DNA from 2 places in the Peribacillus sp. FSL M8-0224 genome. Region 2 is predicted to be linked to the other one. Evidence: a T-box and tRNA genes for the amino acid it is inferred to sense, from the RefSeq annotation. Region 2 holds a T-box; the other holds one or more tRNA genes.
The links. A T-box is a leader RNA that pairs with one kind of tRNA and senses whether it is charged. The one in region 2 lies ahead of glyQ (glycine--tRNA ligase subunit alpha), so its partner is inferred to be a tRNA-Gly.

Region 1: it has a tRNA-Gly gene. The T-box ahead of glyQ (glycine--tRNA ligase subunit alpha) is inferred to sense a tRNA for this amino acid. The anticodon was not compared.

Annotation. Positions count from the first base shown of each region.
Region 1 is NZ_JBBOOJ010000001.1:492,935-499,583, reverse strand. Features, by position in the region: gene MKX49_RS02420 (amidase domain-containing protein) at 1-853, opposite strand, end outside; gene queG (tRNA epoxyqueuosine(34) reductase QueG) at 1,050-2,189, opposite strand; gene MKX49_RS02410 (B3/B4 domain-containing protein) at 2,295-2,963, shown strand; tRNA gene MKX49_RS02405 (tRNA-Gly) at 4,205-4,278, opposite strand; gene MKX49_RS02400 (YbjN domain-containing protein) at 4,471-4,884, opposite strand; gene MKX49_RS02395 (NADP-dependent oxidoreductase) at 5,306-6,334, opposite strand.
Region 2 is NZ_JBBOOJ010000001.1:3,216,558-3,223,206, forward strand. Features, by position in the region: gene MKX49_RS15410 (pyruvate, water dikinase regulatory protein) at 1-689, opposite strand, end outside; gene MKX49_RS15415 (helix-turn-helix transcriptional regulator) at 718-1,356, opposite strand; gene glyS (glycine--tRNA ligase subunit beta) at 1,518-3,587, opposite strand; gene glyQ (glycine--tRNA ligase subunit alpha) at 3,574-4,470, opposite strand; T-box leader at 4,568-4,744, opposite strand; gene recO (DNA repair protein RecO) at 4,803-5,555, opposite strand; gene MKX49_RS15435 (YqzL family protein) at 5,589-5,732, opposite strand; gene era (GTPase Era) at 5,832-6,649, opposite strand, start outside.

The DNA.
Region 1 (6,649 bases), 2.7 Mb from region 2:
CTCCATCCAAAATCACAAAGAATTTATAAACGATGTTCGGTGTATATCTGGTTGAATCCTCATACGTCCAATATCGGTGACGGCTGTTCATCGTATGTGCATTCACAAGCGGCATCCCGTCCTGATCCTTCGCCGTTACAATCAAGTTATGGTCAAACCGTCCGTTCCCTTCGAAATCTATGCAGAGGATGTCGCCCAAATTCAATTCCTTGGCCGACTCCACCTGCTTTGTCCTGATGGCATTCCCGGCTTTAAGCAGATGATATAAAGAATGGGCTGTCGTCCATGTATAACTCCAGCTTTTCCCCCTTATCCACCAGCCCTTATTTTTATTTGGCGCCCCCCACATCGGTATTCCCCCTGCATGTAAACATTGTGAAATGTAATTCGTACAATCATCGGTGAATTTATAATAAGCCGGATTAAATTCATTCCACCAACGCTCGGCATATTGAACGGCCTTCATTCGATCATACTTATATGCGAGACGATCTGCGCCTGGATCACATTTTGGCGGTGCCTCTTCAGTTTCAAAGCTGGGAATCAACTCAATTTCATCCACTATATACCCATTTCGAAACCGTGCCTCCCTTTCTTCCATTTCTTCTTCTATATAAAATGAATCTTCCTGTTTCAATAAATATTGCAGATGGACATGATAGGTCAGGACTGTATCCCTGTCTTCCTTTCTTTTCGAATGTACCTTGCCTGCCGCATTCACCCGAACAATTTCGGCAGCGCGGTTCCTCATCATTTCCTTCTTCAAATGTAACTTCCTTTCACCCCGTTCCAGATCATCTGAAGTATAAAACTCCACTCTTTCTTGTAAAAGGCGTTGCAATTGTTCCCTCAAGTTCATGCCCTCCTTCTTACCATCTATGCTAATGTGTATGTACGAGGGCATGGACAAAAACACAACTTCATAAATGCGGGAGTTTCAATCCTTACCCATAATGAAACTTTTTATATAGATTTTCCTTGAAGCTGCCGGAATATCTTAAGCAAAAAAGCCGCCCCGTTATATTTACGAGGCGGCTGCATTTTAAATATTATTTTGTTTCCAAGGTAAACTGCAGTCCTTTCTCAATTTCCGCCAATACCTCTTCATCCTTTTCCTTCATTCGAGCTTCTTCCAATGCGGAAACAGCCTGCTCCCGGCCAATTTTCCCAACTGCCCAGGCAGCCGTCCCCCTGATGACGGGCCGCGGATCATTCTTCATGACCTGTATCAATAGAGGCAATGCCGTTTCATCTTTGAAATGGGCCAATGCTAAAATGGCATTTCGTTGGATTGGTTTTTTACCGCGCCAAGAGCCAGATACATGGCCGTATGTCTCTTTGAAGTCCCGATTTGAAATCGTAAGCAGGGGTTTTAACAGCGGTTTCGCCAGCTCGGGGTCGGGTTCCATCTCTTCATGAAAATGAAAATCCATTCCTTTGTTTTTCGGACAAACGGTCTGGCATGTATCACATCCATACAAACGATTGCCTATTTTCGTCCTGAACTCATCCGGAAGGAAACCTTTTGTCTGTGTCAAGAACGCAATGCAACGCTTGGAATTTAGCTGCCCGCCCTGAACGAGCGCTCCAGTCGGGCAAACATCGACACATTTATTGCATGTCCCGCATTGATCTTCCATCGGTTGATCCGGTTCAAATGGCAGGTTGGTTATCATGTCTCCCAAGTATACATAAGAACCGAATTCCGGTGTGATGATCATACTGTTTTTTGCACTCCAGCCAATACCTGCACGCTCAGCCACTGCCCTATCGGATAACTCACCCGTATCAACCATGGACTTCATCATTGCCCCTGGCACTTTATCTTTAATGAAATTCTCAAGTAACTGCAATTTATTACGGAGAACGGTATGATAATCCGTTCCCCAAGACGCCCGGCAAAAGATCCCGCGGCGTTCACTTTTTGTACTTTGCGGAGCATCCTTCAATTTCGAAGGATAAGCAAGCGCAATCGAAATGATGGATTGCGGTTTATCGAATATCAATTCAGGCCTCACCCTTTTTTCTATATCGGCTTCTTCAAACCCTGACTGGTAATCCAGTTCCTGTTGACGTATCAGCCGACCTTTCAGTTCGGTGAAAGCCGTAGCCGAAGTAAAGCCAATTTTATCGATGCCGATTTCCTTACTATATAAAATCACTTCTTGCTTGAATGAGTTCATATCCATATTAATCACCTACGTTCATTCAGTATTCCCATTGAAGCTTGAATCCATTTCAAACCATTGCTATCTATGATAAACTAATTGCAATCATTTTTGGAGGTGAAACGGTTGGAAATTACCGTATCAGCTAATCTTAGCAGTAAAATCCCTGAATTCAAAGTCGGGGTCATTACATATGAAAACATCGAAGTAGGTCCCTCCCCGCAAATGGTGAAAGGAAGACTTCAACTATTTCAGGAAGCTCTTTTCTTCGACCTTGAAGAAAAGGAATTGACCGACTTTTCCGGCATTAAAGTGTGGCGGGAAATTTTCAAGGCTACAGGAACGAACCCGTCACGGTATCGTCCCTCCGTGGAAGCCCTTTACCGCCGCGTAAAAAAACAGAATTACTTGACACCCATCCATTCCGCCATCGATTTGAATAACTTCTTCTCACTGTTATATGAAGTTCCGATCGGCATTTATGATGCTGAAAAATTAACAGGAGACATCTCGATTAAGATTGGCGAGGGTTCAGATGGGTATGACGGTTTGAACGGCCGCTTGAATTCCATGGAAAATATGATTACCTCAGCCGATCATGCTGGCGCATTCGGAAGTCCTTACGTTGATTCAGAACGCACGAAAGTCACCGAAGAAACGAAAAAAGCTATCCAAATCATTTATTTACAACCCAATACTCCAATCACGGAAGCAGATCAGCTGACGAAATCCCTGATGGACATGTTCCTTGAAATCCATGGTGGTGAAGGGACTTACTCGATTGTAGAAGGATAATTAAAAATTGAACGAAATTAAACCCTTTCCACAATCGGAAGGGGTTTTTTATGATTTTTCCAATTAATAAAACCAGTCCGCTAGTATCCTTTTATTCAACCGAATCGATCCCTACCAAAAAGGCAATAAAGATCACTGGAATTTAAGAGCATAAAGGATCACAAAGTCTTAAACTTGATTTGGGATGAATCTAGCCTACGGACTATTCTTAATTTACATTCCAGTCGATTCCAGAAATCCTCTCCCTTTCCGCCGACTGTCTGCCAAGCCTCCTCGGCGCAAGCGCCTCTGGGGTCTCGACTAGCCAGTTATTCGGCTGGAGTGTCGCAAATTTCTTCCATCTTTTAAGGATTAATGTAAAAAACCTCAAGGATCACCTCGTCTTAAACTTGGTTAGGGATGAGCCAGCCTAGGGTTTTTTCTTAAAATCTCATTCCAGTTGATTCCAGAGACCCCCCTCCCTTTCCGCCGACTATCTGCGAAGCCTCATCAAAGCAAACATCTCCGGGGTCTCTGCTAGCCGGTTACTCGGCTGAAGTGTCGCAAATTTCTTCCATCCTTTATGGGTTACTGTAAAAAAACTCTAGGATCACCTTGTCTTAAACTTGGTTCGGGATGAGTCTAGCCCACGGTTTTTATTTAAAAGAACGTTCCAGTTGATTGGAACGTAAGGTACGAGACTCCTGCGGGAAAAGCGTGGCCAAGGGAGACACCGAAGGCGAGAGCCAAGGAGGCTCCCGGACCGCCCGCGGAAAGCGAGTGCCTGTAGTGGAAATCAACGATCAGATTTGCTAACCCTCAAAAACACTTTCCGTTTTACCCAGAAATTCATTCCCTTCCCTCCGACTGTCTGCGAAGCCTCATCAAAGCAAACATCTCCGGGGTCTCGGCTAGCCGGTTTACAATGGTTACTTTCTGCCTTTCGATTGATAATCATCGATGCTACATAAGCCTGGCACGCCTTTCTCTTCCCCATTAACAAAAAAAGCACAAACTTAGTCAAACTGATTCTACTAACGTAGTTAATCAAATTGACTAAGTTTGTGGTGCATCGAAATCCCCACACTCCCGGATGAAGGATAATCAAAAATTAAAGTCCATTTTTCGGGTATGACATACTGTATTACCGCTTCGATGAAATGCAAAAAAAATCCCACTGTAAACAGTAGAATTCTTGTAATAATATTTAAACGCAAAGCTTCGTTCTCCAGGTAACGAAACCCTACGTTATGAGTATGTATTGGAGCGGGTGAAGGGAATCGAACCCTCATCATCAGCTTGGAAGGCTGAGGTTTTACCACTAAACTACACCCGCATATTCTTGTAGAAGTTTGTCGAATTACCAATCAACAAAATTAATTATATAGTCTAATATAAAAAAATGCAATAGTTCTTTAAAAAAAAAAATAATAATTAGCGTATTGTAAAATTAATATATTCATTCACTCTAGTAAAAATGTTAAAAAGTCCCCTGATTGAAGAGAACTTTTTCATCCTATATGGTGATTTAAGACCAAATGACTTCCATTAACCGCGGATAAACCTGCTGTGCCGTTTCAAGCAGCATGATTAACTTCCTGAACGCCAGATCAGGTACGATATCCCCCTCAATGGAGTATGAATAACGAATGGAAATGGTCCCATTTTCTTCATACAGTTTGGAATACCTGAAATTAGCATTATATTCATTCAATAGTGTATGTACATCCTGTTTCTTTTCAGGATTCTTCAACTCGGCGACATTAAAGCAAAATAAGTCCGCCACATTTTCATCTTGATTGAAAGCAAATACTAAAAGGACCTTCCACCCGTCCTTTAACTTTTGCTCGGCTCTAAAAAAGGTGGTGCCATCTTCATTCAACTCATTCATATAGATTTTCTCACTAGTTAAAAAATCACGAAATTTAGCAACGTTTGACATGGTTCATCACCTTTCTGTTTATAAGTACATTTTATAATGAAAACCAGCATTTTTACAGACTTTTCTAACATTCTGCCAATTTCCTCCTATTAACAGGGGCGACATTAAAAGGAAGGGAGTCAAATATGAGCTCCCTTCCTGGATTGATTAGCCAGTTGCTTCTCCGCAAAACTGAAGCGCTCCTTGCAGGTCCAAAATTTCCTGGCGGATTTTTGAGCATCCTTCAAAGGGTATATATGTCCAAGCACAAAGCAATATCCTTCATATGGATCAAAAGATACCACTAAGGGTAAGAAGGATCATATTTTAACTTGAAAGGAAAACGGCCTTTTCCCGATTGAATACGAAAAAAGGCCGCTTTTGTTATAAGCTGCTTAAAAATCACAACGAAGGGCCTTCCTCAGCTTTATTTCCATAAAACTTATAGTTGAGCGAATTCGGGTTCCGCAACTTTTACAAGCTGTTTTCCGAGGTTCGTTCCTTTAAACAAACCTAAAAATGCATCCGGTGTGTTTTCGAACCCTTCAATAATCGTTTCTTCATACTTCAGCTTTCCTTCTTGAAGCCACTTACCTAATTCCGTAGCACCCTCCTGGAATCTAGCGGCATAATTTCCAACTGTGAAACCTTTCATTAGTGCACTGGTTTTGATCATTGCCGATTGCAGACGCGGTCCTAGATCTTTTCCTTCCGCGTTATATGAGGAAATCGCCCCGCATAATGGAATTCGGGCATTCGCATTCAAAAGTGTAAAAACAGCATCGGACACCTCGCCGCCCACATTATCGAAATAAACATCGACTCCATCAGGAACAGCATTGGCTAAATCTGTTGCAAAACTATCACTTTTATAATTTACGGCTCCATCAAATCCTAGCTCTTTCGTTAAATACTCAAGTTTTTCATCTGAACCAGCGATGCCAACAACCTTCGCACCTTTAATCTTAGCAATTTGTCCGACTACTGAACCGACTGCTCCAGCCGCTCCTGAAACGACTACCGTTTCACCTTCTTGAGGTTTACCAATATCAAGCAAACCAAAGTAAGCAGTTAAACCGGTCATTCCAAGAATCCCTAAATGAGTTGTGACCGGAGCCACCTTGGGATCAATCACACGGATTTCCTTTTCAGTGACAACTGTGTATTCTGCCCAGTCGATATTCCCAACAACGACATCCCCTTGTTTGAAGGAATTCGATTTGGACTCAACAACTTCGGCAACAACGCCGCCCGTGATGACCTTATTCAATTCAAATGGAGCAATATATGATTTGGTATCTTGCATTCTGCCACGCATGTATGGATCGACAGATAAATATAGTGTACGTACTAAAATCTCATTATCCTTCGGTGTGGGAACTTCACTTTCAACAAAGTTAAAATCCCCTTTCGAAGGCATACCTTTCGGACGGTTTGCCAGGGTGATTATTTGTTGTTTGGTTTGTGTCATCATTGTTCCTCCTTGGTTTGAATACGTAATTTCGAAAAGAAGCGTATCACTGATGAAGTTCATAGGTCAAAGAATATGATTGGCTATCGCTTCCATAACACTATTTATGTAGCCTTTCCTGAAAACCTCAAACTTGCTACAGCCTATTATGTCCAATGTTTTTCATTTCGATAAACGGTTCGCTCACCAGAAAAATTAAACGGCCTTTCCCCGATTGAATACCGGGAAAAGGCCGCAGCTTGAAATAATCTATTTTTATTGTCTGCTTGGCAGGGTTACTGCCCCTTCTTCTCATTAACCAGTTTAATGAACTAA
Region 2 (6,649 bases):
TCTTCTTTTATGCGCTCCACATTTGCGTAAATGGCATGATCATTGAGCCCAAGAGACTTTAATCGTTCTTTACGAATATGGTTCAGCTTTTCCGGGCTGATCTTTAAACCAATGCATTTTTCAGGAGGTACCAGGAACAGCTCTTCTGGCGGTTCCACTTCAGGCACTAAAGGTACGTTCGCCACTTTATAGCGTTTGTGGGCTAAATATTGTGATAATGGCGTTTTGGAAGTGCGTGAAACACCCACAAGGACGATATCTGCGCGTAAAATGCCGCGAGGGTCACGTCCATCATCATATTTTACAGCGAATTCAATGGCTTCCACACGCTTGAAATAGTCATCATCCAGCTTTCTTACCAGACCAGGTTCATTAAGCGGCCCTTTTGGCGCCCTTTCCTGAAGGATGTCCATGAGCGGCCCTAAAATGTCATAAGCAGCCAGGTTTTCTTTCTCGACCTGTGCTTTCATATACGCTCTAATAGCTGGCTTCACCAGAGTATAAGCAATGATAGCCCCGTCCAACTTAGCCAGTGATATCACTTCATCCACGTTTTGTTCATCTTCAATATACGGAATTCTCTTTATTGAAAAAGCAGATCCCGAGAACTGGCTTGCAGCGGCTTTTGTGACCAATTCCGCTGTTTCCCCTACTGAATCCGATACAACATATATAATAGAACCGTTCATATTCTCCGTCATTCCTTTTGCAAGCCCCCTAATAGCCTTCATCAGCCAAAGCTACGAATGCTTTCGTAATATTGGTTTTTGTAATTCTTCCAATTACTTCATAGCCCTTTTCTGTGTCTTTGACGACCGGTAATGAGTCGATTTGTTTATCAATCAGTTTTTTGGCAACATCAATCAAAAGGTCTTCTTTTGAACACATTGTAATATTGGGCATCCTAGTCATGATGATATTGACTGGAATGGAGTTAAGCTCTTGTTTCCCAATACTCGCACGCAATAAGTCTTTCCTTGATAAGACACCAACAAGCAATGCATGCTTATCGACGACGAACATTGTTCCGACATCTTCTAAAAACATCATGACGATTGCATCGTATACGGAAATGCCCTCGTCAACGACGACAGGTATCGATTGGTAGTCCCGTACATAAAGATGGTTAAGGCTATCTGTCAAAAGCTGTGTCCCTGACCTGCCTGTATAGAAATACCCCACTCTGGGCCGGGCATCAAGAAAACCTGCCATCGTTAAAATCGCTAAATCCGGGCGAAGTGTCGCCCTGGTAAGGTTCAATCTATCCGCAATATGTTCTCCAGTAATCGGTCCGTTTTCTTTTACAATTTGTAAAATTTGTTCCTGACGCTTATTCAATTGGATTATAATCACCACCCCACTGCTTTCGCAGAGTAAAGTAACAAAAGTTATTCATTTAATAATTATATACTAAATAATTTAATTAGGGCATTTTTGTCCTATTTATTGTCCATTTATCTTTTTAAGAAATCGGAAACCCATATTCAAAGGGTTTCCGATACCATACACCCTTTCGATCATGTAAGGATGATTTTATTCATGGCAGCAAAACCTGCAACCAAATCACTGATTTCCTTCATTAGGGATAAACGGTTGTTGCGGATTGCTTCATCCTCTGCCATGACCATTGTATTCTCGAAATATGACTCTATTTCCGATTGAAGCGAAACAAGCTCTTCAAACCGCTCAGTCTCATCTTTAGATTCCATATAACGCATTGCCACTTTTTGATATTTTACATATAACGCATTTTCTTGATCATTTTCAAAGGCAGCAGGGTCGACTGTCACCTGATTGTCACATTTTACGGCAATGTTCATGACCCGGCTCAAAGCTTCCAGGCTTTCCTTAAAGCCTGCTTCTTCTTTCTTCGCATCCAATACATGTGCACGTTCCACGATTGAGTGGATATAACCGATTTCATTGAACAAAACTGCGTCAATCAAATCGTAACGGATTTGCTGTTCTTGAAGCATGTGTTTGACACGAGCTTTAAAGAATGTGAACATGTCCGTTTTAACTTCTTCAAGATCACGTTTTAAGATACCTTTTGATTCCGGTCCTTTAAGACCTAAAACAATAAGCTCCTCTAATGAAATATTCCATTTCTTCTCAGCTAGAATTTGGACGACACCGCTCGCCTGCCTTCTTAATGCGTAAGGATCCTGGGAACCTGTCGGAATGACGCCAATAGCGAAAAACGAAGACAAAGTATCAATTTTTTCAGCCAAACTCACAACCGCGCCAATGACTGAAGGCGGTACATCATCATCCGCATGCCTTGGCATATAATGTTCATTGATAGCTGCGGCCACTTCTTTGGCTTCCCCTTTTAAGAGAGCATATTTTTCACCCATATACCCTTGCAATTCAGGGAATTCATAAACCATATTACTTACCAAATCGAACTTGGCAATTGCCGCTGTACGAAGCGCCATTTCTTTTTCCGCCTTTAAATTCAAAGCATCCGCAAGAGCACCGGTCACTTCAGTTACCCGGGCAGTTTTCTCGGCCAATGTACCGATTTCTTCATGATAAACGATGCTGTCAAGCTTTTTCAAAGCATCCGAAATCTCTTTTTTCTGATCTTCTTTATAGAAAAATGCTGCATCCGATAAGCGGGCACGCAATACTTTTTCATTACCTTTAGAAACCTTATCCAAATGGCGGTCATCGCCGTTGCGCACGGTTACAAAGTAAGCAAGCAGGTTCCCTTCCTGATCTTTAACTGGGAAATAACGTTGGTGTTCCTTCATTGATGTGATTAGTACCTCAGCAGGAAGCTCAAGGAATTCTTCTTCAAAATGTCCAAATAACACCGTTGGATACTCTACCAAATTATTTACCTCTTCAAGCAGATCTTCATCGACAGGGATGATCCAGCCTTTCTCCTGCTCAAGCTCTTTAATCTGATCCAATATAACTTGCCGGCGTTTATCTGGATCCGCCATTACAAATTGTTCTTTCAGCGTATCTTCGTACCGTTGCGGCTGCTCGATGATGGCGCTATTGCCTAAGAAACGATGTCCTTTTGTTTCACGGCCCGTTTCCACATCAGCAATGCTGAATGGCACTATTTCATTGCCAAATAAGGCAATCAGCCATTTAATCGGACGGACGAAGCGGAGCTCCTGATTGGCCCAGCGCATATTTTTCGGGAACGTCATGCCGCTGATGATTTCAGCAAGCTCAGATAAAAGCTGAACGGTCTGCTGTCCTTTTATGAATTTATTCACATGGACATATTCCACACCCTTGAGTTCTTTAAAATAAATGTCCTCTGAAGTCATGCCTTGACCCCTGACGAATCCCAATGCTGCTTTAGACCAGTTGCCTTCGCTGTCCAACGCGATTTTTTTGGCCGGACCTTTTGCCTCTTCTTCGATATCCTTTTGGGATTCTTCCACGTCCTTCACCAATACGGCCAAACGTCTTGGTGTGGAAAAAGCTTCAACCGTCCCGAATTCTATCGCTTTTTCCGTTAGCCATTGCTGCACTTTATCTGACAACTGTTTCATTGATGCTGTCACAAAACGGGCAGGCAGCTCTTCCAATCCAATCTCCAATAACAAATCACGCTTGCTCATTTGTATTCTCCCCTTTCACTTTCAGGATCGGGAAGCCTAATTTTTCCCGCTCTTCATAGAAGGTTTTGGCAACCTTACGCGCTAAGTTACGGCACCGGGCAATATAACCCGTTCTTTCCGTCACCGAGATGGCACCTTTGGCATCCAAAAGGTTAAATGTATGGGAACATTTCAAAACATAATCATATGCAGGATGTACAAGTCCTTCTTCCATTTGTCGATGCGCTTCCTTTTCATACATCGTGAAAAGCTGAAAAAGCATGTCAAGGTCGGAGGTTTCGAACGTATATTTCGAATGTTCATATTCCGGCTGACCAAATATATCGCGAACAGTGAATCCATCTGTCCATTCTAGGTCAAATACGTTTTCCTTATCTTGAATGTAAGAGGCGAGACGTTCGATCCCGTATGTAATTTCCACGGAGACCGGTTTACACTCAAGGCCGCCCACTTGTTGGAAATATGTAAATTGCGTGATTTCCATTCCATCAAGCCACACTTCCCAACCGAGTCCGGCACACCCTAGGGATGGATTTTCCCAATTGTCCTCCACAAAGCGAATATCATGCTCGAGCGGATTTATCCCTAAAGCACGTAATGAATCCAAATACAACTCTTGGATATTGTCAGGCGACGGCTTCATGATCACTTGGAACTGATGATGCTGATACAGTCGATTAGGGTTCTCACCATAACGACCGTCAGCAGGACGGCGGGAAGGCTCTACGTAAGCCACGCTCCAAGGCTCCGGTCCAATGGCTCTCAGGAACGTGTATGGGCTCATCGTTCCTGCCCCTTTCTCGACATCATAAGCATTCATCAATATGCAGCCTTGTTCAGACCAATGCTTTTGTAACGTTAAAATCATATTTTGAATATTCATCGTACACCTCCAGGTTATTTAAACGGCTTTTTAAGATTAAAGGTCGGAAACCCATTACATTTTGGCAAACAAAAAACTCCCGTCCCTATGCGAAATGCATAGGGACGAGAGTATACCCGCGGTTCCACCCTAATTGCCGTTTACAAAACGGCCTCTTTTCAAAGCAACATGCTCCGGAAACGCCCTTCCCTGTAAATCCATATCCCGGCTTTCACCGTCCCGGGTTCGCTTTTTATGGAGAATGACAGATACTCTTTTCCATCAACGCAATCTTCTTATTTTGATGATTAGAATTTTATACAAACTAGCATGGAATGTCAATAGGTCAGAACCTAAAACATATCTTTCATCGTATCAATCTGTTTCAGGAACTTTTTTGATTTCAAAAGCAGACCGGAATATTCCTCATAATATGCATCGATGATCTTCCGCAGTTCTTTTTTCGTTTCAGGCTTGACGGAAATGTTTCCGAGCCTTGATAAATCTAAATAATAAAAAATCCGAAGCAATTTGACGGCTGCAGGTGAAATTTTAAAATGATAAGGGTCTTTCCCCAGACAGCGGTGACAGATAAAGCCCGCTTCCCGAAGCGAGAAGGAGAATTCCCCTTCCGTTTCACCACATACTGCACACTGATTCAGCACTGGGTTAATCCCATTGACGGGCAGCATCTTCATTTCAAAAATGAATGTCAAAACCTCCGCGTCATATTCCTCGTTTATGTAATGCAAAGTTTGCGAAAGCAATTCATACAAATATGGATTCGGTTTCTTATCCTCGACGCTTTTATCAAGCAATTCAACAATATATGAAGCATAAGCGGTGGCAAAAAGATCCTCCCTTATGAAACGGAGTGAATCGACCATTTCGCCTTGCTGAAGACTGCCGAGTCCGGTTGATGTGGTTACAAGAAAATACCCGGAGCAAAAAAGCTGTGTGACGGCTGAAAGCCTGCTGTTAGGTTTACTGGCCCCTCTTGCCATGACGCCAATTTTCCCTAGCTCACGGGTATATATAGTAATGATTTTGTTATTTTCTCCATATGCAGTTCGCCTTATGACAATGCCCTCACATTTTTGGAGCATACCAAGACACCACCCATGCTCGCCAAGGCTAACCTATGAAACAGGAAAATCAATTTCTGCTAGCTCATCATTCAATCCCAAGTGTCTTTCCTGTCTCTCGACTTCTATCTCCTTAAACAGCAAATAGGTGTCCACATTACCTGTTTCAGTGAATAATTCCCAGGTAAAATCCAACATATAAAGCCCACCTTTCATTTTTAACTAGCAATATGAATATCCGACCATATGATTAGCTTGACCGTTTTCCTAACTTTCATGATGCGTAAATTTTGTTAATTAATACTCGCTTTCATTGAAGCCGTAATCGCGAAGCTGGCTTGCTTTGTTACGCCAATCCTTCTGTACCTTCACCCACAGTTCCAAGAAAACTTTAGAACCCAATAGGTTTTCGATATCCACCCTGGCACGGCTGCCGACTTCTTTAAGCATTTTCCCTTGCTTTCCGATGACAATGCCTTTTTGTGAATCCCGTTCGACAACGATAGTCGCCATGACATTGATGGTGTCGCTATTGTCCATTTTTTTAATTGAATCGATGACAACAGCCACTGAATGTGGAATTTCTTCCCGTGTCAGGTGCAGTACCTTCTCGCGGACCAATTCGGAAATGATAAAACGTTCCGGATGGTCGGTCACTTGGTCAGCTGGATAGAACTGGGGACCTTCAGGCAGATGCTCTTTGATTTGTTCAAGCAGAGTATCCACATTATTTCCTTCAAGCGCAGAAATCGGAACGACTGCCGCAAAAGGGTAAAGCTGTTGGTATTTTTCAATGATCGGAAGTAAATCATCTGGATGCATCGCATCGATTTTGTTTACGACCAGGAAAACAGGCGTTTTTACGGATTGAAGTTTTTCGATGATGAACTCGTCCCCGCGTCCGTATCCTTCAGTCGCATTGATCATGAAGAGTATCAAATCGACTTCCTTCAATGTATTCGTTGCCACTTTCATCATGAAGTCGCCAAGCTTATGCTTTGGTTTATGAATGCCGGGTGTATCGATGAAAATCATTTGTGAATCGTTTTGCGTAAGTACACCCTGGACCTTATTTCTTGTAGTTTGCGGTTTATCACTCATAATGGCGATCTTTT